Regions from separate parts of the Kitasatospora sp. NPDC094015 genome, predicted to be linked through region 1. Evidence: predicted binding sites of a transcription regulator. Region 1 holds the regulator's gene; the other holds the start of a gene.
The links. The regulator HrcA, encoded in region 1, represses chaperone genes, less so after heat shock. The targets are predictions, from matches to a motif close to TTNGCACTCNGNNNNNCNGAGTGCNAA.
Positions count from the first base shown of each region.

Region 2: a site for HrcA is predicted at 4,837-4,863, ahead of ABT014_RS05210 (FmdB family zinc ribbon protein). Genes of this name have one in related genera too.

Region 1 covers NZ_JBEOUL010000019.1:122,492-133,923, reverse strand. The annotation lists gene ABT014_RS22500 (16S rRNA (uracil(1498)-N(3))-methyltransferase) at 1-342, opposite strand, end outside; gene dnaJ (molecular chaperone DnaJ) at 475-1,614, opposite strand; gene hrcA (heat-inducible transcriptional repressor HrcA) at 1,687-2,769, opposite strand; gene htpX (zinc metalloprotease HtpX) at 3,001-3,921, shown strand; gene pspAB (PspA-associated protein PspAB) at 4,011-4,595, shown strand; gene ABT014_RS22475 (DUF3097 domain-containing protein) at 4,653-5,498, shown strand; gene ABT014_RS22470 (hypothetical protein) at 5,615-7,129, shown strand; gene hemW (radical SAM family heme chaperone HemW) at 7,148-8,377, opposite strand; gene ABT014_RS22460 (AMP-dependent synthetase/ligase) at 8,496-10,394, opposite strand; gene ABT014_RS22455 (ABC transporter ATP-binding protein) at 10,696-11,432, shown strand, end outside.
Region 2 covers NZ_JBEOUL010000003.1:201,088-212,519, forward strand. The annotation lists gene ABT014_RS05195 (penicillin acylase family protein) at 1-1,256, opposite strand, end outside; gene ABT014_RS05200 (potassium/proton antiporter) at 1,465-2,952, shown strand; gene ABT014_RS05205 (MFS transporter) at 3,346-4,647, shown strand; gene ABT014_RS05210 (FmdB family zinc ribbon protein) at 4,888-5,202, shown strand; gene ABT014_RS05215 (hypothetical protein) at 5,604-5,873, shown strand; gene ABT014_RS05220 (hypothetical protein) at 5,908-6,150, opposite strand; gene ABT014_RS05225 (sigma-70 family RNA polymerase sigma factor) at 6,309-7,280, opposite strand; gene ABT014_RS05230 (phosphatase PAP2 family protein) at 7,636-8,421, shown strand; gene murJ (murein biosynthesis integral membrane protein MurJ) at 8,816-10,738, shown strand; gene ABT014_RS05240 (class I SAM-dependent methyltransferase) at 10,753-11,432, shown strand, end outside; gene ABT014_RS05245 (HAD family hydrolase) at 11,418-11,432, opposite strand, start outside.

The DNA of each region.
Region 1 (11,432 bases):
CCAGGGGATCACCACGTCGACCCCGACCTCGGTCATGGTCTCCACCGCGAGTTCGCCCCGGTCGCCCTTGGGGAGCGCCTGCACCACCACGATCCGCGGGCTCGGCTCCGGCTCGCGCCGCACCCCGGTCACCGTGACGTCCAGCGCGTCCTTGCCCTCGACGGTCGAGACGGTGCCGTCCGCGCCGAGCCCCAGCCCGTCGGCGAGGGTGACCTCCTCCCCCACCGCCAGCCGCTTGACCGCGGCCGCGTGCCGCCCCTCGGCGCCGTCGAGGCGCACCACCGCCCCGGGGGCGACCGCGGCCAGCCGGCCGGCCTCGACGACGAACACGGGCGCGGTCATGGCAGGAACCTCCGGGTGGCTCCCCGGCGGCCACCACCGGGCCGCCGGGAACAGCAGGACGGACGGGCCGGCCCCGCCGGACGCTGTGGTCCGCCGGGGCCGGCCTCGGGACGATCGGGTGCGCTCAGGGCCTCAGCGGCCGTTGAACGCGTCCTTCAGGCGGGAGAACAGCCCCTGCTGCCCCGGCGCGAAGTGGCCGGCCGGCCGCTCCTCGCCGCGCAGCACGGCGAGCCGCCGCAGCAGGTCCTCCTGCTCGGGGTCGAGCTTGGTGGGCGTCTGCACCTCGACATGCACTATCAGGTCGCCCCGGCCGCCGCCGCGCAGGTGCGTGATGCCGCGCCCGTGCAGCGGGATGGACTGGCCGGACTGGGTGCCGGGCCGGATGTCGACCTCCTCCAGCCCGTCCAGGGTCTGCAGCGGCACCTGGGTGCCGAGCGAGGCCGCCGTCATCGGGATGGTGACCGTGCAGTGCAGGTCGTCGCCACGGCGCTGGAAGGTGGGGTGGGTGCTCTCGGCGATCTCGACGTACAGGTCGCCGGCCGGGCCGCCGCCGGGGCCGACCTCGCCCTCGCCGGCCAGCTGGATCCGGGTGCCGTTGTCGACACCGGCCGGGATCTTGACGGTGAGGGTCCGGCGGGCGCGCACCCGGCCGTCGCCGGCGCACTCGGGGCACGGGGTCGGCACGACGGTGCCGAAGCCCTGGCACTGCGGGCACGGCCGCGAGGTCATGACCTGGCCCAGGAAGGACCGGGTGACCTGGGACACCTCGCCCTTGCCGCGACACATGTCACAGGTCTGCGCGGAGGTGCCGGGGGCCGCGCCCTCGCCGCTGCAGGTGGTGCAGGTGACGGCGGTGTCGACCTGGAGTTCCTTGGTGGTGCCGAACGCGGCCTCCTCCAGGGTGATCTCCAGGCGGATCATGGCGTCCTGGCCGCGCCGGGTGCGCGAGCGCGGTCCGCGCTGGCCGCCGGCGGCGCCGAAGAAGGCGTCCATGATGTCGGAGAAGCCGAATCCGGCCGCGCCGAACCCGCCCGCGCCGCCGCCACCGCCGTTGGGCGACAGCGGGTCCCCGCCGAGGTCGTAGACCTGCCGCTTCGCGGGGTCGGAGAGCACCTCGTAGGCGGCGTTGATCTCCTTGAACCGCTCCTGCGTCTTCGGGTCCGGGTTGACGTCCGGGTGCAGTTCGCGCGCGAGACGCCGGAACGCCTTCTTGATCTCGTCCTGACCCGCGTCACGTCGGACGCCGAGTACCGCGTAGTAGTCCGTGGCCACCAAATGCTCCGGTTTGTTCCGCCTCTAGAAGTGCTTGCGACTGCTGCGCGCCGGCCTGCGGCGCGTCATGTCCTACGACTCGGCCAGGATCTGGCCGACGTACCGTGCCACCGCTCGCACCGCCCCCATTGTGCCCGGGTAATCCATCCGGGTCGGACCGATCACCCCGAGCTTCGCCACGCTCTGGTCGCCCGAACCGTAACCGACCGAGACGACGGAGGTGGAATTGAGCCCCTCGTAGGCGTTCTCGTGGCCGATCCGGACGGTCATCGCGGCGTCCGCCGTCTCACCCAGCAGGCGCAGCAGCACCACCTGCTCCTCCAGTGCCTCCAGCACCGGCTGGATGGTCAGCGGGAAGTCGTGTCCGAAGCGGGTCAGGTTGGCGGTGCCCGCCAGCATGATCCGCTCCTCGTTCTGCTCGGCCAGCGTCTCGAACAGGGTGGCCAGCACCGTGCTGACGGTCGGCCGCTCGGCCGGCTCGAAGGCCGCCGGGAGGTCCTCCAGCGCGACCGGCACCTCGGGCAGCGGCCGGCCGCCCGCCCTGGCGTTCAGCTTGGCCCGCAGGTCGGCCAGGACGGTGTCGCCGACCGCGCCGGGGCAGTCGACGATCCGCTGCTCGACCCGGCCGGTGTTGGTGATCAGGACCAGCATCACCTTGGCCGGGGTCAGCTGGACCAGCTCGATGTGCCGGACCGTGGACCTGGTCAGCGAGGGGTACTGGACCACCGCGACCTGCCGGGTGAGCTGCGCCAGCAGCCGCACCGTGCGGGCCACCACGTCGTCCAGGTCGACCGCGCCCTCCAGGAAGTGCCGGATCGCCCGGCGCTCCGGGCTGGTCATCGGCTTGACCTCGGCCAGCCGGTCGACGAACAGCCGGTACCCCTTGTCGGTGGGAATCCGGCCGGCGCTGGTGTGGGGCTGCTGGATGAAGCCCTCCTCCTCCAGCGCGGCCATGTCGTTGCGCACGGTGGCCGGCGAGACGCCCAGGCTGTGCCGCTCGACCAGGGCCTTGGAGCCGACCGGCTCCTCGGTACCCACGTAGTCCTGGACGATCGCCCGCAGCACGGCGAGCCTGCGGTCGTCCAGCGGACGGCCGACGGGGCGGGTATCCACCACCGCGCGGGCCGGTTCGACGGAACGGGGCTCGTCGACCATGGGCACGCACCTCCGTCTTCGTCCGTTGAGCTGTTGAGTGTCCGATATCTGGCACTCCGGCAGGCAGAGTGCCAGGACCTTACCAGCCAGTGTAAGGCCCTGCCCCGACGGCAGGAACGGGCCGCCCCGGTGATCCTTCCCGCATTGCCGGGGCGGTACGGGCGGTGCGTGGTGCTCGGGGGCGTCCCGAGTGGCAGCATCGGAGGCGAGCGCGAGAGCGAGGGAGTGGCGATGTCGACTTCAGGGCAGCACTCCCGGTTCGCCCCCGATCGGGGGCTGACCGGTCGGATGGTCACCACGATGTTCCTGATCGGCCTGGTCTACGTGGGCTTCACCGGGCTGCTGATCGTCCTGCTGCGCGGGGCCTGGCCGCTGATCGTGCTGATCTCCGGCGGGCTGTTCGTGGCCCAGTTCTGGTTCAGCGACAAGATCACCGAGCGGGCGATGGGGGCCCACGAGGTCACCCCCGAGCAGTACCCGCAGCTGCACGGCACCATCGACCGGCTGTGCGCGCTGGCCGACATGCCCAAGCCCCGGGTCGCGGTGGCCGTCAACGACATGCCGAACGCCTTCGCCACCGGCCGCAAACCCGAGAAGTCCGTGGTGTGCGTCACCACCGGGCTGCTGCGCCGGCTCGACCCGGAGGAGCTGGAGGGCGTGCTCGCGCACGAGCTCTCGCACGTCGCCCACCGGGACGTGGCGGTGATGACGATCGCCGGCTTCCTCGGCGTGCTGGCCGGGGCGATGACCAGGATCGCGCTGTACGGCGGGTTCGTGGGCGGCAACCGCAACAGCAACGACGGCAACACCGCGATCGCCCTGCTGATCATCCCGCTGGTCAGCGTGGTGGTGTACGCGCTCAGCTTCCTGCTCACCCGGCTGCTCTCCCGCTACCGGGAGCTGGCCGCCGACCGGGCGGCCGCCCAGCTCACCGGCCGGCCGAGCGCGCTGGCCTCGGCACTCACCAAGGTGACCGGGCAGATCGCCGCCATCCCCACCCAGGACCTGCGCCAGGCGCAGCCGTACAACGCCTTCTACTTCGCCCCCGCGCTGAGCGCCCGGGAGGCCGCCACCCAGCTGTTCTCCACCCACCCGTCGCTGGAGCAGCGGCTGGCCCAGCTGGCGAAGATCTCCGCCGAGCTCGGCCACTGAGCCGGTAGTACCGGACACCGCCCGCCGCCCGCACCCGCCACCAGTCACCCGTCACCCGCCACCCGTCACCCGTCACCGAGGAGCTCGACGTGGGATTCCTGGACGCCCTGCTCGGCCGCAGCAAGCCGGCCAAGCCGGACCTGGACCAGCTGTTCGGCGTGCCGTCGGCGGCGCTGACCCTGGAGGCGGCGGCCGGGTTCCGTCCGACCGGCCTCGGCTCGGTCTGCTTCGCCGCCGTCGAGGGCGGCGCGTTCGCCGAGGTCGAGCGGCAGGTCCGGGCCCTGCTGGACGCCGACACCCCGAACGGCGGCGTCCCGGTGGAGGCCTCGCAGGACGGCTACGGGTACTCCTGGCTGCTCGCCCGGCACTCCCCCGAGCAGCTCCCCGACCTGGTGAACGACCTGCACGCGGTCAACAGCGAGCTGGAGGGCAACGGCTTCGGCCCGCAGCTGCTCTGCTCGCTGGTCGGCTTCCGCAACGAGGCCGGGCAGCCGCTCGCCCTGGTCTACCTGTTCAAGCGCGGGACCTTCTACCCGTTCGCGCCGATGCCCGGCGGCGGCGAGAAGCGCAACAGCCCGCTGGAGCTCCAGGTCCGCGCGATGCTCGGCAACGACCTGCGGCTGGAACAGGACCTGACCCGCTGGTTCCCGGTCTGGGGCGCTCCCGGACTGTGAGCGCGCCGCCCAGGGCCTGCGGGCGCTGACGGGGGGTCGGTTTCGTATAGTCCGGGCATGCGCAGCAGGGAGTACGGACCGGACCTGACCCCGCCGTGGAAGCGGCAGCAGCCCGCCCCCGAGGTGGCGGCCGAGCGTGATCTGGTGGTCGAGGAGGCCGCCACCGGCTTCTGCGGCGCGGTGGTGCGCTGCGAGAAGACCGCCGAGGGGGTGACGGTGACCCTGGAGGACCGCTTCGGCAAGCACCGGGTGTTCCCGCTGACGCCGCGCGGCTTCCTGCTGGAGGGCCGGGTGGTGACCCTGGTCCGGCCGAGCGGGCCGGCCCCCGCGCGCGGCCCCGGGCTGACGGCGTCCGGTTCGGTCGCGGTGCCCGGCGCGCGGGCGCGGGTGGCGCGCGGGTCGCGGATCTACGTCGAGGGACGGCACGACGCCGAGCTGGTCGAGCGGGTCTGGGGCGACGACCTGCGGATCGAGGGCGTGGTGGTGGAGTACCTGGAGGGGATCGACGACCTGCCGGCGATCGTCGCGGAGTTCGCGCCCGGCCCGGGGCGGCGGCTCGGCGTGCTGGTGGACCACCTGCTGCCGGGCACCAAGGAGCACCGGATCGCGGGCCGGGTGACCGGCGACTCGGTGCTCGTGGTGGGGCACCCGTACATCGACGTCTGGCAGGCCGTGAAGCCGTCCGGCGTGGGCATCCCCGGCTGGCCCGAGGTGCCGCGCGGGGAGGGCTGGAAGGAGGGCGTCTGCCGCCGGCTCGGCTGGCCGGTGGACACCCCGGCGGCCTGGAAGCGGATCCTCGCCTCGGTGAACTCCTACCGCGATCTCGACCCGGCGCTGCTCGGCCGGGTCGAGGAGCTGATCGACTTCGTGACGGCCGAGCGGCCGGGCGACCCTTTGGCATGATTTCGACAAGCTGATAACCCGTCAGTAACATCACGCAGGCGGCCCCGCATCCGGGGTCGCCTGCTTCCGGTGTTTCCGCGCGGCCCCGCTCTGCGCCGCGCGTCGAAGGGGATCCGTTGTCCAACTCCGTCCGTACGTTCCGGCTGCCCGCGCTCGCGCTGGCCGTCCTGCTCGGCGCCGCCGCCTGCGCGGGCCCGGCCGCACCGCCGTCGGCGGACGCCGCGGCCGCCGCGACGCCCGCCGCCCCGGCCCGGGGCGGCGCCACGCCGCAGGGCACCGGCGAGGCCCTGGTGGTGGCCGCCGCGCGGCCCGGCCCGCAGCAGACCGCCGTGGTGACCCCGAGCCCCGGCGGACCCGCCGTGGCCCCCGCCGCCCGCAGCGTCCGGCTGGCCGCCTACGACCCGGCCACCGGCACCGCCGTGCTGGCCGCCGCCCCCGGGCCGGCCGCCACCGGCGCGGCTGCGAGCCCGAGCGCGACGGCGAGCGCGACCAAGGGCTCCCCCGGCCCGAGCCGCACCCCGTCCACCACCCCGTCCACCGCCCGGTCCGCGAGCCCGAGCCCCGACGGCACCCCGCCGGCGGCCGAGCCGGTGCAGGCCGGCCAGCTGATCGCCAGCCCGCCGACCCCCGCCGCGCCGCAGGGCGCGCTGCTGGCGGTCACCAAGGTGCAGCCGGGCGCCGACGGCACCGTCCGGGCCGACACCCGCCCGGCCACCCTGCCCGAGCTGCTCGGCGGCGCCGAGGCGGACGGCCGGGTGCCGGTCGATCCGCACGCGCTCTCGGTCAAGCCCCTGGTCGAGGACGTGAAGCTGTCCTTCGGCGCGGACGCCGGCGGCGCCACCGCCGAGGCCTCCGGCACCCTCCAGCTGGACGTCCGGGCCCCGATCCCGCTGCCCGGCGGCGCGGCCGCGCAGGCCTCGGGCTCGCTCCGGCTGCACCCGGCCGTGCACTTCGCGTACCACGGCGCCCAGGTCGGCGCCCCGCGCACCGCCTCGGTCGGCTTCGACCTGGACGCGCACGCGCAGTGGCGGGTGGAGGGCGAGCTGGCCAAGGGCACCGGTACGCCGGTGCGCGTCCCGCTGGCCGAGCTGCACGCGAACCCGGTGATCACCGTCGGCGGCCTGCCGGTCGTGGTCAACCTGGGCCTGACGGCCTACCTGGAGGTCAGCGCCGACGGCAAGGTCTCGGCGTCGGTGGAGCAGGAGTTCGACGGCTCCTGGCACGTCGACGCCGACTACTCGGGCGGTCGCGGCTGGAGCCCGGTCACCGCGGCGGACGACACCAAGGTCTCCCCCGTCCGGGCCCGCCTCGGCGGCAAGGCCGAGGTGCGCGCGGGCCTCGGCGCCCAGGTGAGCGTCGGCCTGTACGGCGCCGTGGGCGTCGAGGCCGTGGTGCAGCCGTACCTGCGGGCCACCGCCGAGGGCGCGGTCGCCTTCGACACCGCGCACGGCCTCACCCAGGCCCAGGGCACGCTGAGCCTGTACGGCGGCGTCGACCTGACCGGCGCGCTGCTGGCGCACCTGACCGTCTTCGGCACCCCCGTGGTCGAGGGCCGGATCCCGCTGCCCGCGTTCCACCGCGAGTGGCCGCTGCGGACGGTCACGGCCTCCGCCGCCCCGACCGCCCGCTGACGCCCCGGCCGGGGCCGGTCAGTCGACCAGGTCCCGGACCACGCCGTCGGCCAGCAGCCGGCCCCGCAGGGTGAGCGCGGCCCGGCCGTCCGCATGGGCGGCCGGGTCCAGCAGGCCGTCGGCCAGCGCCCGTTCGGCGGCCCGCAGGCCCGCCGCGGTCAGCAGGTCCAGCGGGCAGCCGTCCACCAGCCGCAGTTCCAGCAGGATCCGCTCGACCCGGCGGTCCTCGCCGGCCAGCAGCTCGCGGCCGAGCGCCGGCGTGCGGCCCTCGGCGAGCGCCTGGGCGTACGCGGCGGGGTGCTTGGCGTTCCACCAGCGCACCCCGCCGACGTGGCTGTGCGCGCCGGGACCGGCGCCCCACCAGTCGCCGCCGGTCCAGTACAGCTCGTTGTGCTTGCACCGGCCGGCCTCGGTGGTCGCCCAGTTGGAGACCTCGTACCAGGAGTACCCGGCCGCGGCGAGGGCCTCCTCGGCGATCAGGTAACGGTCGGCGTGCACGTCGTCGTCGATCATCGGCAGCTCGCCGCGCTTGACCCGGGCGGCCAGCTTGGTGCCGTCCTCGACGATCAGCGAGTAGGCCGACACGTGGTCCGGGCCGGCCCCGACGGCCGCCTCCAGCGAGGCCCGCCAGTCGTCGTCGGACTCGCCGGGGGTGCCGTAGATCAGGTCCAGGTTGACGTGGTCGAAGCCGGCCGCGCGCGCCTCGGCCACGCAGGCCTCCGGGCGCCCCGGGGTGTGGTGCCGGTCGAGCAGCGCGAGCACGTGCGGGCGGGCGCTCTGCATCCCGAAGGAGATCCGGTTGAAGCCGCCCTCGCGCAGCTCGGCGAGGTAGGCCGGGTCGACCGACTCGGGGTTGGCCTCGGTGGTGACCTCCGCGTCGGGGGCGAGCCCGAACTCGTCGCGGATCGCGCCCAGCATCTTCACCAGGTCGCGGGCCGGCAGCAGGGTCGGGGTGCCGCCGCCGAGGAAGACCGTGCGCACCGGCAGCTCGGCCGCGCCGAGCACCCGGCGGGCCAGCCGCACCTCGGCCACCAGGTTGTCGGCGTAGGTCTCCTGCGAGGCCACCGTGCCGGCCGAGCGCAGCTCGGTGGCGGTGTAGGTGTTGAAGTCGCAGTAGCCGCAGCGGGTGGCGCAGTACGGCACGTGCACGTAGAAACCGAACGGGCGCTCGCCCAGCCCGGCCAGGGCGTGGGCGGGCAGGGAACCGTCGGACGGCACGGGGACGCCGTCGGGGAGTGCGGAGGGCATTCGCCCATTGTCCCGCACCGCGCCGCTTCCTCCGCGCGCGGTGACGCCCAGCACGTGGGGACCGCCCGAACGCGGTGACGCCCCGCACGGCCCGGGCGGGCCGTGCGGGGCGGCGGCGTCACGCCTCGTTGGTGCCCGCGTACATCCCGGCGACCGCGTCCGCGTAGGTCTTCTCGACCACCGGGCGCTTGATCTTCAGGCTCGGCGTGAGCTCGCCGTGCTCGATGTCCAGGTCGCGCGGGAGCAGCGTGAACTTCTTGATCGTCTGCCAGCGCTGGAGCTCGCCGTTGAGGCGCTGCACGAAGCCCTCGATCAGCGCGTGCGTCTGCGGGTCGGCGACCACCTCGGCGTAGGACTTGCCGGCCAGGCCGTGCTCGGCCGCCCAGGGCAGCAGGACGGCCTCGTCCAGGCCGATCAGCGCGGTGCAGTAGTTGCGGCCGTTGCCGATCACCAGGACGTTGGAGACGAACGGGCAGATCGCCTTGAACTTGCCCTCGACCTCGCTGGGCGCGACGTACTTGCCGCCCGAGGTCTTGAACATGTCCTTCTTGCGGTCGGTGATCCGCAGGTAGCCGTCCGGGCCGAGCTCGCCGATGTCGCCGGTGTGGAACCAGCCGTCCGGCTCCAGCACCTCGGCGGTCTGCTCGGGCAGGTCGTGGTAGCCGCGCATCACGCCGGGGCCGCGCAGCAGGATCTCGCCGTCCTCGGCGATCCGCACCTCGGTGCCGGGCAGCGGGGTGCCGACCGTGCCGACCCGGAAGTCCTCGGCGCGGTTCACCGTGGAGCCGGCCGAGGTCTCGGTCAGGCCGTAGCCCTCCAGCACCGGCACGCCGGCGCCGGCGAAGAAGTAGCCGATCTCGGGGGCCAGCGCGGCGCTGCCGGAGACCGAGCCACGCAGCCGCCCGCCGAAGGCCGCCCGGATCTTCGCGTAGACCAGCTTGTCGGCGATCGCGTGCTGGACCCGCAGGCCGAGCGGGGCGCTGTCGCGCCCGGTGGCGATCCGGTTCTCCTGGGTGGTGCGGGCGTACTCCCGGGCCACCCCGGCGGCCCACAGGAAGATCTTGTACTTGGCACCGCCCTCGGCCCTGGCCCGGCCCGCTATCCCGTTGTAGACCTTCTCGAAGATCCGGGGGGCGGAGGCCATCAGGGTCGGGCGGATCAGCGGCAGGTTGTGGATGATCCGGTCCACCCGGCCGTCCACCGCCATCACGTGGCCGGTGGCGATCTGCCCGGAGATCAGGGTCTTGCCGAACACGTGCGACAGCGGCAGCCACATGAACTGGACGTCCTCGGAGCGCAGCAGGCCGCTCTCCTGCTGCGCCACGCCCTCGTACGCCCAGCAGTCGTGCACCAGGCGCACGCCCTTGGGGCGGCCGGTGGTGCCCGAGGTGTAGATCAGGGTGGCCAGCTGCTCCTTGTCGATCGCGTCGACCGCCTTCTCGACCGCGTCGGGGTGCTCGGCCAGGTAGGCGGCGCCGCTCTCCTCCAGCTCGGCCAGCGAGATCACGGTCAGTCCGGCCGCGTCCACCGGGCCGGCCGGGGCGTCGAACAGGACGACGTACTCCAGGGCGGGCAGCTGGTCCCGCTCGGCGACGGCCTTGGCGAGCTGGGCCGCGTTCTCGGCGAACATCGCCCGGCAGCCCGCGTTGGCCAGGATGAAGGCCGACTCGTCCGCGTTGGTGCTGGGGTAGACGGTGGTGGTGGCGGCGCCCGCGCACATGTTGCCGAGGTCGGCGATGATCCATTCGATCCGGGTGGCCGAGGAGATCGCCACCCGGTCCTCGGAGCCGATGCCGAGCGCCATCAGGCCGGCCGCCACGGCCTTGACCCGGCCGGCGGTCTGCGCCCAGGTGAGCGAGCGCCACTGCTCGGCGCCGGGCGCCCCGTCGGCCGCGTGCTCGTCCACCGGCACGGGGTACCGGTAGGCCTCGTGGTCGGGCGTGGCCTCTACCCTGCTGAGGAAGAGGTGGGCCACGGAGGACGGACGCCGCTCGATCATGGACTGCACGCTGCTCAACGAGGACCTCCGGGGGGCGGGTGGCCAAGGGTGGAGTGGACGGCGGTTGTGGGGGGCAGCCGCGTCGGCCGTCCGGTCGGCCCGCGCGCAGTACTTAACCCGCGAGTAACAAGACAGCAATCAGCAGCCTAGGGGGTACGGGGCCGTTCCGTAAGGGGGTCACGGCGGGTGGCACGCCCGCGGACCGGCAGTGCAAAGGACTGTACAAGCCCGCAGGTTCGACGCCGAAGAGGCCGGACGCTTGCGGTACGGATTCAGAAACGGGGATGCGCGACATCCCGGCGACGACGAGAGTGTCACGGTGCTCATCAGACTGCTCCGGGCCCATCTGCGGCCCTACTCCCGACCGATCTTCCTCATCGTTCTCCTCCAACTCATCTCCACCATCGGCATGCTGTACCTGCCCGCACTGAACGCCGACATCATCGACGACGGCGTGCTCAAGGGCGACACCGGCTACATCATGCGGGTCGGCGGCGCGATGATCGCGGTCTCGCTCGCCCAGGTGGTCTGCTCGATCGGGGCCGTCTACTACGCCGCGCGCACCGCGATGGCGGTCGGCCGCGACATCCGCGCCGCCGTCTTCGACCGGGTGCAGAGCTTCTCCGCCCGCGAGCTCGGCCAGTTCGGCGCCCCCTCGCTGATCACCCGCACCACCAACGACGTCCAGCAGGTCCAGATGCTGACCATGCTGGCGTTCACCCTGATGGTGGCCGCACCGATCATGTGCGTCGGCGGCGTGATCATGGCGCTCAGCCTGGACGTGCCGCTGTCCGGCCTGCTGCTGCTGGTCATCCCGCTGCTCGGCGCCGTCGTGGTGATCCTGATCCGCCGGCTGCGCCCGCAGTTCCGCGGCATGCAGACCCGGATCGACGGGGTGAACCGGATCCTGCGCGAGCAGATCACCGGCATCCGGGTCATCCGCGCCTTCGTCAAGGACGGCCACGAGCAGGACCGGTTCGGCTCCGCCAACGAGGAGCTCGCCGAGGTCTCGCTCAAGGTCGGCCGGCTGCTCTCGTTCATGTTCCCGGCCGTGAT
Region 2 (11,432 bases), on a different contig from region 1:
TGGGTGGTGCGCACGGTGATCGTCCGGTCCTCGCCGCCGGCGACCTTGATGGTCTCCTTGCGGGTCTGGAGCTTCTTCTCCTTGCCGTCCACCAGGTAGGTGTCCGGGCCGGTGACCTTCTCCAGGTAGAGGTCGGTGACGTCGGCGCCGAGGTTGGTGAAGCCCCAGGAGATGTCCTTGTTGTGGCCGATCACCACGCCGGGCATGCCGGAGAAGGTGAAGCCCGCGGTGTCGTAGTTGCAGGTCGGGCTCACCGTCCGGCAGTGCAGGCCCATCTGGTACCAGACGGACGGCATGCCGGGGCCCAGGTGCGGGTCGTTGGCCAGCAGCGGCTTGCCGGTGGTGGTGTGCTTGCCGTCGACCACCCAGGAGTTGGAGCCGATGCCCTGGCCCTGCCGGCCGAGCAGCTGCGGCATCGCGGTGATCTTGTCCGAGATGCCCTGCAGCAGGGCGTCGGTCGCGGCCCTGGCCTGGGTGGTGGCACCGGTCGGCGCGGCGGCGCCGTCGGCCGGCTTGAAGCTGCCGTCGGCGGCGACGGTGCCGGTCTTCACGATCGTGCCGTTGCGGGCGTACGGGTAGTCCGGGTAGAGCTGGTTGACCTGGTCCGGGTCGAAGTTCTGCGAGAGCAGCGCGCGGTCGATCTCCTCCTGCATGTTGCCGGAGAGGTTCCAGGCCATCGCCTTCAGCCAGGCCACCGAGTCGACCGGGTCCCACTTCTCCGGCTTGTAGTCGCCGTTCACGGCGCCGAGCAGGGCGTACTCGAGGGAGGCGTCCGCGCCCCCCGGGTGCTCCTGGAGCCAGGCGTTCACGCCGTCCGCGTAGGCCTGGAGGTTCTTCTTGGTGCTCTCGGACAGCTTGGTGTCGTACTCCTGCTGCGCGACCTGGCGCCAGCCCATGGTCCGCAGGAAGCCATCGGTCTCCACCTGGCCCGAACCGAACATCTCGGACAGCCGCCCGGCGGTGATGTGGCGCCGGACGTCCATCTCCCAGAACCGGTCCTGGGCCTGGACGTAGCCCTGGGCCCGGAACAGGTCGGCGTCGGTGTCCGCGTAGAGCTGCGGGATGCCGTTGGCGTCCCGCTTGACGTCGACCGGGGCCGACATCCCGGCGACCTTCACGGTGCCCTCGACGACGGGGTAGGAGGCGCGGACGGTGCGCACCCCCCAGTAGCCGCCGCCGGCCACGGCGCCGACCAGCAGCACGGCCAGCACGAGCACGATCAGGCGAGCGCGCCGGAACTTCTTCGAGCGGGACATCCGGATCCTTGGCTGGGGAGTTTGCGGCCGTGACAGGTCACCACATTAGGGCGACTCAGGTGGCGCACGAACACGGGGGAGGCCCACGGTGGGGTCCTGGGGACCCTACCTGGCAGGGCGGCGTAAATCCGAGATCAAAGATCAGGTAAAATGTTAGACTGAGTAACGATTCATCAGCTGCCCCCTCACTACGCCGAGGTGCTCCTGCGTGACCGTCGACCAGCTGAACCAGTTCCTGCTCGAAGACTCCGTGATCCTGCTGGTCGCGGTGGTCGCCGTGCGGTTCTCCACCCGATCCGGCCTTCCCAGCCTGTTGATCTACCTCGGCATCGGCGTCGCGCTGGGCCAGAACGGCCTCGGCGTCAGCTTCAACAACGCGGAACTCACGCAGGTCCTCGGCTATGCCGCCCTGGTGGTGATCCTGGCCGAGGGCGGTCTGAAGACCAACTGGAAGTCGATACGTCCGGTGATGCCCGCCGCCACCGTGCTGGCCACCGTCGGCGTCGCGGTCAGCGTCTTCGTCACCGCCGCCGGCGCGCACCTGCTGGTCGGCCTGGACTGGCGGACCAGCATGCTGCTCGGCGCCGTGGTCTCCTCCACCGACGCCGCGGCGGTCTTCTCGGTGCTGCGGATGGTGCCGCTGCCCGAGCGGCTGACCGGCCTGCTGGAGGCCGAGTCCGGCTTCAACGACGCCCCCGTGGTGATCCTGGTGGTCGCCTTCGCCACCTCCGGCCCGCTCGACCCCTGGTACGTCCTGGTCGGCACCATCCTCGCCGAGCTCGCGATCGGCGCCGCCGTCGGCTACGCGGTCGGCCGGATCGGCGCGTACGGGATCAAGCACGTCGCCCTGCCCTCCTCCGGCCTGTACCCGATCGCCGTGCTGGCGCTGGCGGTCCTCGCGTACGCCGGCGGCGCGCTGCTGCACGGCTCGGGCTTCCTCGCCGTGTACGTGGCCTCGGTGATCCTCGGGAACAGCAAGCTCCCGCACGGACCGGCGGTCCGCGGCTTCGCCGACGGGCTGGCCTGGATCGGGCAGATCGGCATGTTCGTGGTGCTCGGCCTGCTGGTCACGCCGGAGACGATGGGGTCGGCGATCGTGCCGGCGCTGGTGGTCGGCGCGGTGCTGGTCTTCATCGCCCGGCCGGCCTCGGTGTTCGCCACCATGACCCCGTTCCGGCTGCCCTGGCGCGAGCAGGCCCTGCTGAGCTGGGCGGGCCTGCGCGGCGCGGTGCCCATCGTGCTCGCCACCATCCCGCTGGTCGCCGAGGTGCCCGAGGCCGAGGAACTGTTCAACGTCGTCTTCATCCTGGTCGTGGTCTTCACCCTGCTCCAGGGGCCGACCCTGCCGCTGGTCGCCCGCAAGCTGCGGATCGGCGAGGGCGCGCTCGGCCAGGACCTGGGCATCGAGTCGGCGCCGCTGGAGAAGCTGCACGGCCGGCTGCTCTCGGTCTCGCTGGCGGACGGCTCCCGGATGTCCGGCGTCGAGGTGGGCGAGCTCCGGCTGCCCAAGGGCGCGGCGGTCACCCTCGTGGTGCGCGACGGGTCGAGCTTCGTCCCCGACCGGGCGACCGTGCTGCGGGCCGGCGACGAACTGCTGGTGGTCACCACCGAGGAGGTCGGCGAGGCCGCGGAGCGCCGGCTGCGCGCGGTCGACCGCGGCGGCAAGCTGGCGGGCTGGCTGGAAGGGCGCCGGTAGCCCGGGGCGGTGGATCGGGGGCCGTGGATCGGGGCCCCTGGATCGGGACCTGTGGATCGGGGGTCGTTGCGGGGTCGCGGCCGTTCGTGCCCGATGGGCGGACGTGTGCTGCTGTTCACCTTCCGTTGCCAGGTAGGGGCGGCCGGGACCGGCTAGTATGAAGGTGTATAAGCGTTGAAACACTGAACCACCCGCAACATCTGCCTGATGCAGAGTTGGCGCGACCGCTCGGCGGCCGCGGTCCGCACGAACTGCCTCAACCGGCCCCCGCTTCCACGAAACGGCCGGACGGACCCGGTATCTACCCCGGTCGACGCGCGAGAGGACGACTCTCGGCGCCGTCGGGGCTCTCCCTGCCCTTGCCGCGCTACCAGGCAGCAGGAAGGACCGACCGTGACGGCCCGCCGAACGGTCGACAGCCCCACCGCCCCTGCCCGCGCCGGATACGGGGCGCTGCTGCGCACCCCGGGCGCCTGGACGTTCCTGGCGCCGGCGTTCGCCGCCCGGCTCCCCTACGCGATGCTCAGCCTGGGCATCATGCTGCTGGTCATCGAGACCAACGGCTCCTACGGCGTGGCCGGCGCCGTCGCGGCGGTCGCCGCGGTCGCGCAGGCCCTGGTCGGCCCGCAGACCGGCCGGCTCGCCGACCGCTACGGCCAGGCCGCCGTACTGCTGCCGAGCGTCGCCGTGCACGCGCTGTCGGTCGGCGCCCTGATCGCGCTGGCCCTCGGCCACGCCCCGGTCTGGAGCCTGTTCCTGGCCGCCGCCCCGGCCGGCGCCAGCGTGCCGCAGATCGGCGCGATGGTCCGGGCCCGCTGGGTCGGACGGCTGTCCGATCGGCCGGCCATGCTGAACACGGCCTTCGCGTTCGAATCGGTCACCGACGAGTTCACCTTCGTGATCGGCCCGGTGCTGGCCACCGCCATCGCCACCCAGGTCAGCCCGGCGGCCGGCCTGATCGCCGAAGCCACGCTCACCGTGCTCGGCGGGCTCGCGTTCGCCGCCCAGCGCCGCACCGCCCCCGCCCGGCACCCCCGGGTCGAGGGCGCGCAGCGGGTCTCCGCCCTGGCCTCCCCCGGTGTCCGGCTGCTGGCCGGCTCCTTCCTGGGCGTGGGCGCCGTCTTCGGCGCCATGCAGGTCTCGGTCACCGCGTTCACCGAGTCGGTCGGCCGCGGCGGCGCCAGCGGCACCGTCTACGGGATCTTCGCCGGCGGCTCGATGGTCGCCGGGGTGCTCTACGGCCTGATCGGCTGGAAGCGCTCGGCCCGGCAGCGGATGCTGTTCAGCTACGCGCTGCTGGTGATCGGCTGCTCCACGCTGTGGGCGATGCCCAGCCTGACGTCGCTGACCGTGGCCGGACTGTGCTGCGGCCTGGCCATCGCGCCGACCCTGATCACCGGGTACACCCTGGTCGAGACGCTGGTCGCCGACGGCGCCAAGACCGAGGCGTTCACCTGGCTGACCGGTGCGATCGGGCTCGGCCTGGCGGTCGGGCAGACCGTCGCCGGGCAGCTGATCGACCAGCGCGGTCCCTCCGCCGGGTTCCTGGTGGCGCTGGCCGGCTCCGGGCTCGGGCTGATCGCGCTGGTGTCGCTGCGGGGGCTGCTGGTGGCACCCGGGGCGCGCAGCCGGACGGTCGCACGGGGTGCGGGGACGGTCCCGGCGGGGGCGCAGATCGCGACCGCCGAGGGCTGAGGGCTCCGGGCTTGGTCCGGTTTGCCGGGCCGGTTTGCCGGGGCGGTTTGCGTCCGGTTTGCGGGGCCGGTTTGCGGTCCGGTTCCGGCCCGGTTCGGGCCTGGCTTCCGGGTCCGGTGGTCATCTGACACCCGGATCACACCGGGAGCGCTGGACTCGGCCCACGGAATACCGCATCATTGGACACCGTTAGCACTCATCAGGCCCGAGTGCCAGAGGGAAGTGCAGGAGGAAGAGCAAGTGCCCACGTACCAGTACCAGTGCACCGAGTGCGGGACCGGCCTGGAGGCGGTGCAGAAGTTCACCGACGATGCGCTGACCACGTGCCCCGAGTGCCAGGGGAAGCTCCGCAAGGTCTTCTCGGCCGTGGGTGTGGTCTTCAAGGGCTCGGGGTTCTACCGGACCGACAGCCGCTCCTCGTCCAGCAGCTCGGTGACCCCGGGGGCGTCCAGCTCCTCGTCCACCGGCTCGTCGACGTCCTCGACGCCCGCCGCGAGCTCCTCCGGCTCCTCGTCCTCCTCGTCGACGACGGCGTCCGCGCCGGCCGCGAGCTGAGGCGGGGCGACCGCAGGCCGTACCGAGGCCGCGCACGCACGTTCGTACGCACCGAGGCCCGGTGGCACCGCTCAGGCGGTGTCGCCGGGCCTTCGGCGTGCCCGGGCGGGGTGCCCGGGCGGGGTGCCCGGGCGGGGTGCCCGGGCGGGGTGCCCGGGCGGGGTGCCCGGGCGGGGTGCCCGGGCGGGGTGCCCGGGCGGGGTGTGCGGGGGTAGGTGCGGCGGGGTGGGCGTCAACCGCTGGGGGCCTGTTCACCCTGGCGAGGTAGCCGGGTTGTCCACAGGGCCGGGTTTTCCACAGGATCTGCGGGGGTCATTCCGGGGATCGCCGGGTCGGCGGAGGCTGGGTCCCGCGGGTCCCACCGGGCCCGTTCGACCCGACCCGAAGGCGGTGCTCCGACCATGACCACGGCTGCCCACTCCGCCCCGCTCCCCGCTCCCGCCGTGCCGCCGCGGCAGGAAGTCCCCTACTTCACCCCGATCCGGCGCGGTGGCGGTGGCCGCCATCGGCTCCGGCAGGCGGTCCGGCACCGGCCCGGGCTGCTGCTGGCCGGCGTGCTCACGGCGGTGGCGCTGACCTCAGGGGTGCTGCGGGGTGGTGAGCCGCCGCCCCAGGCCGGTCCGGGCATCTCCGGGGTGGTCGGCGAGGCGCGCTGCACCACCGGGCACTGAGGGCGCTCGGCTCCCGCCCGGCCCCCGGCGGCGCTCAGTCGCCGTGGTGGGGCGGCCGCTGGCTCAGGTACCAGTCCAGTCCGCGTCCACCGCTCTCCCCGCCGCGCGGGCGCTCGCCCCAGCCCTGGTCGGTGTCGTCGCTGGTCTGCCGGTCCAGGGGGTCGCCGAAGACCAGCCCAGCGGGCTTCCGTGCCTTCCCCCCGTTCGCCGGTGCGCCGGTCCCGTCCTGGTCACCGTCGCGGCCGTTCCCGCCGTCCTGCTCGCTCGGCCCGCTCATGCCGCCTCGCCTCCCGCTGTTCCTGTCCTGCCCGCCACCGTCCGACCACCGTCGACCCACCACCAGCCTAGGCCGCACGACGGCGGCCCCGGCACGGCCGAAGCCGTACCGGGGCCGGTGGGTCCAACCGTTCCCGTCCGCCCGCGTCACCGCCTGCGTCAGGCTGCCTCGAAGCCGGCGTGGTCGGCGATCTTCTTCAGCTCCGCCAGCGCGTGCTTCTCGATCTGCCGGATCCGCTCGCGGGTCAGCCCGTGCTGCTTGCCGACCTCGGTGAGCGTGCGCTCGCGGCCGTCCTCCATCCCGTAGCGGGAGCGGATGATCGAGGCCGTCCGGTCGTCCAGCCGGTCGATCAGGGTGTCCAGCTCCTCGCGGCGGAGCATGACCATCACGGCGTCCTCGGGGGAGACCGCTCCGGTGTCCTCCACCAGGTCGCCGAACTGGGTCTCGCCCTCGTCGTCGACCGACATGTTCAGGCTGACCGGGTCACGCGCCCAGTCCAGCACGTCCTTCACCCGCTGCTCGCTGATGTCCAGCTCGGCGCCGATCTCGGCCGGCTCCGGCTCACGGCCGAGCTCCTTGGCCTTCTCGCGCTGGACCCGGCGGATCCGCCCGAGCTCCTCGACCAGGTGCACGGGCAGCCGGATCGTCCGCGACTGGTCGGCGATCGACCGGGTGATCGCCTGCCGGATCCACCACGTCGCATAGGTGGAGAACTTGAAGCCCTTCGAGTAGTCGAACTTCTCGACCGCCCGGACCAGGCCCGCGTTGCCCTCCTGGATCAGGTCCAGCAGGGGCAGGCCGCTGCGCGGGTAGCGCCGGGCCACCGCGACCACGAGTCGCAGATTGGAGCGGATGAAGACGTCCTTGGCACGCTCGGCGTCGTCGGCTATGAACTCCAGCTCCTCCCGCCGCACGCCCTTGGGGAGGGTCTCCTCTTCCAGCAGGTGCTGCGCGTAGACGCCGGCCTCGATCCGGAGCGAGAGTTCGACCTCCTCGGCGGCGTCGAGCAGGGGCGTCCTGGCGATCTCGTCCAGGTACATGCCGACAAGGTCGCGGTCGGCCTCGAAGTTGGTCGGGCGGGCCGAGCGAGTCCGGTCGGCCCTGTCGCGAACGACGGCACGGGTGGCCATGCTTGCTCCCTTGCTGGTGTTGCCGGGTCTGCCTGCGGCTGTGCCGATCCGGTGCGGACCGGTACAGCGGGATCCACGAAGGATCCCCGGGGAGATCCACGGGCTCGAAGAGGTGCGGGCCTCACCGAGGCTCACACGTAACGATCCAACGCACAGAAATCGGACAACATTCCCAACTCCCTCAGAGTTTCCTCCGCCATGGAGTATCCTGCTCATTTTGCCCTCGATCCCGCACGCAGCGTGATCGATGGTGCACGCCATGCGATCGCCGAATCTGCGGCAACTCGACACAAAAGATGCCGAATCGGGATTCACCAGGCATCGGGAACGCCGTCCCACCGGGAAGGTGACAGCCATGCAGCAGCCGATCGACGACCTCCACCAGAGACAACGTCGCCACCACGCCGAATGTGCCGCGGTGGCGGTCGGAGCCGCCGCATTCTTCGCCGTGCTGCTCGCTCTGGTCCTGGGCAACTGGGGCCCACTGGCCCGCCTCGACCACACCACGGTGAGTGCGCTGCACCCGATCGCCCGCCGCCACACCGTCTCGACCGCAGCGATCCGGACCTTGGCCGAGCTGGGCGGCCCGGTCACCATGCGCGCCCTGCTGCTGCTCGTGGCCGTCTGGCTGCTGCGCCTGGGCACCCGAACCCTGGCCGGCTGGGCCGCGGCGCTGGCGCTGACCGGGTGGCTGGCGGCCCGGTCGACCCAGCTCCTGGTCGACCGCCCGCGGCCGCACTTCCCCGACCCGGTCACCCGCGCCGCGGGGTCCTCCTTCCCGTCCGGGCCGGCGATGGCCTCGCTGATCACCTGCGCCGCGCTCACCGCGCTCCTGTGGCCACGGGCGAACCGCGCCGGGCGGGCCGCCGCCTGCGGCCTCGCCGCAGCGCTGGCACTGGCGGTCGGCTGGAGCGGGATCGCGCTCGGCCTCTCCTGGCCGAGCGACGTCCTGGCCGGCTGGCTCGGCGCCGCCGCCGTCCTGGCCGGCGTGACGGCGGGGCTCGAACTCTGGCACCCCGGCGCGCTGCTGCGGGACTCCTGGCGGCTCGACCGGCGAACCCGACCCCGGGTGCAGCGCGTCCTGATACCCGAAGGGGCGACGCGTCCGATCGAGGAGGATCCACCGGACGAGGAGTCCTGACGGGCGGTGAGGAAGATCACATCGATGCAGTGGCAACCCGGGGAGGAGCTCGGAGCGTGGTCCAGCAAGCCGTTGACTTCCCGGCGCGCCACTACATTTCACCCCATAACGGGCAAATCGTCGCCAATCCTGCGCACCCGCTGCTCAACTCCGCGGAGCCGCCGCCTCAGTGGTGCTCGTCACCCGCGACACCCGGCTCCCCAGCGGGTGCCGAATTGAGGCAGACTTCTCCGGCCGGGTCGCCCTCCGCGTCCGGCACGGGGAGGCCCGGTTCCGTACAGGACCAGGCCGGCCTTGTCCGACAGGTCGACTCCGTACACCGACGTTTCGCCGGACGGGCGTGGCGGAATCGCTCCGCAGCGCCGCTTCCCAGGCACCGAGTGACGGGGGTCTGATGACCATGCACACGACGGACGGGTCCTCCGACCCGAACGCGTCCATCGACCCGCCCACCATGGCCCTGCGGATCCCCCTGCAGCCCTCCCCCGGCGCCCCGCCGATGCCCCCCGGGCCGCCCGCGATCCCGGGCCAGGCACCCGCGCAGACCCAGGCCCCGGCTCAGGCCCCGGCCGCCGGGAAGCCGGCGCCCTCGGCAGGCCGCAACGGCCTGATCATGGCGCTGGGGACGATGGCCTCCCGCTCGCTCGGCTTCGTCCGCAGCGCGATGATCGTCGCCGCGCTCGGCTCCGCAGGCCTCGGCGACTCGTTCAACATCGCCAACTCGCTGCCCAACGTCGTCTACATGATGCTCATGGGCGGCGTCCTGGCCTCGGTGTTCGTCCCCGAGCTGGTCCACGCCGCGCAGACGCACAAGGACGGCGGCGTCGCCTACACCGACCGGCTGCTGACCATCTGCGGCGTCGCCCTGATCGTCCTGACCGTCGCCGCCTGGTGCGCGTCCCCGCTGATCGTGGACGCCTACTCGGGGTACCCGCCGGGCGTGAAGCGCGACCTGACCATCGCCTTCGCCCGGTTCTGCCTCCCGCAGATCTTCTTCTACGGCGTCTTCACCCTGTTCGGCCAGGTGCTCAACTCCCGCGACCGGTTCGGCGCGATGATGTGGACCCCGGTGCTGAACAACGTGGTGGCCATCGCGGTCTTCGGCCTCTACATGGTGATCGGCTCCAACGCGAAGACCGTGGACGCCGTGACCACCGGCGACGTGCTGCTGCTCGGCCTCGGCAGCACCCTGGGCATCGTCGTGCAGGCCGTCGGCCTGCTCCCCTCGCTGCGCAGCTCCGGCTTCCGCTGGCACCCGCGCTTCGACTGGCGCGGAGCGGGGCTGGGCAGGCCGCTCCGGGCGGCCGCCTGGGCGCTGGCCCTGGTCGCCGTCACCCAGCTGTCCTTCGCGGTGATCAGCCAGCTCAGCGCCCGGGCCGGCGACCTCGCCGAGCACGCCCACCTGCCGATGGGTCTGGGCAACTTCGCCTACACCAACGCCTACCAGCTCTTCGTCGTCCCGCAGGGCGTGATCACCATCTCGCTGGTGACCGCGCTGCTACCCGGGATGTCCCGGGCCGCCACCGCCGGCCGCTACAGCCAGATCGGCGCCGACCTGGGCGGCATGCTGCGGTCCTCGGCCGCGATGATCATCCCGGTCACCGTGCTGTTCGTGACCCTGGCCACCCAGATCACCGCGCTCGCCTACCAGCACGGCAAGACCACCCCCGCGGACTCGTGGGTGATCGCCCAGGTGCTGATCGCGTTCGCGATCGGGTTGCCCGCCTTCTGCGCCCAGTACGCGCTGGCCCGCGGCTTCTACGCGATGGGCGACGCCCGCACCCCGTTCTGGCTGACGGTGGCGACCACGCTGACCAACGCCGGGCTCTCCGGTGTCGCGTACTGGCTGCTCGACCCGCGCTGGATCATCATCGGCATGGCCGCGGCGCAGACCGTCGCCTGCATCCTCAGCGTCGCGCTCACCGGCTGGGCGCTCGGCCGCCGGTTGCGGCAGGCACCGCCGCCACCGGCCGTCCCGGCGCAGGCCGGCCCGGACGCGACGCTCACCCTCGGTACCCGCCGCGCCAAGCCCACCAGCGGCCTGGAGGGCGGCCGGGTGATCACCCTGCACCTGGCGATCCTGCTGGCCTGCGTGCCGGGCGCGGTGGCCGCGCACTGGATCGCCGCCTGGTTCGGACCGGGCGTCTTCGGCAACTTCGCGGGCCTGATGGCCGGCTCGGCGGCCGTACTGCTCTCGCTCTTCGTGCTGGCCCGCCCGCTCGGTGCCGGCGCCGCCGTGGCCCCGCTGGCCCGCAAGCTGCGGATCCCCTACCCCGAGCCGGCCACGACGGCGGCCGGCGGCCGCCACCGCCGCTGAGCGGGCGGCGGCCGGTGTTCGACTACCTGGCACGGACGATGGCCGCGTACGAGAACGGCCTGGCGAAGTACGAGCGGGCGACCGGCGCCATGCACCCCGGCCAGGAGCTGGACCGCTTCGTGGCGCTGCTGGCGTCGCCGCCGGGCGGTCCGGTGCTGGACGCGGGCTGCGCCTTCGGCCGCGACACGGCGCTGTTGGCCGCGCGCGGGCTCGACGTCCTGGGCGGCGATCTCTCGCCCTCCTTCGTCGCCCGGGCCCGCGAACTCCACCCCCGTCTCGCCTTCGAGCAGCTGGACGTCTGCGCGCTCCGGCTGCCGGACGCCTCGCACGCCGGGATCTGGTGCCAGGCCACCCTGCTCCACCTCAAGGACGAGCACATCGCCCTCGCCCTCCGGGAGTTCGCCCGGGTCCTGGTGCCCGGCGGCGCGCTCTTCGTGAGCTTCAAGGAGGGCGAGGGCGCCGAGGAGGTGGTGGAGCCGTTCAGCAGTGACGGCGTCCGGTTCTTCAACTACCAGAACGCGGCGGGCGTGCACGCCCTGCTCCAGGCGGCGGGCTTCACCGTGCTCGCCGTCGAGCGGGCCAACGAGCGCGAGCGGTACGGCCCGGGCCACCGCGATCTCACCTGGCTGCACGCCTTCGCGGTCAACGGCCCGGCAGCGCCCAGGGCGGATGCCCCGCCTCAGGTGCCGGCCAG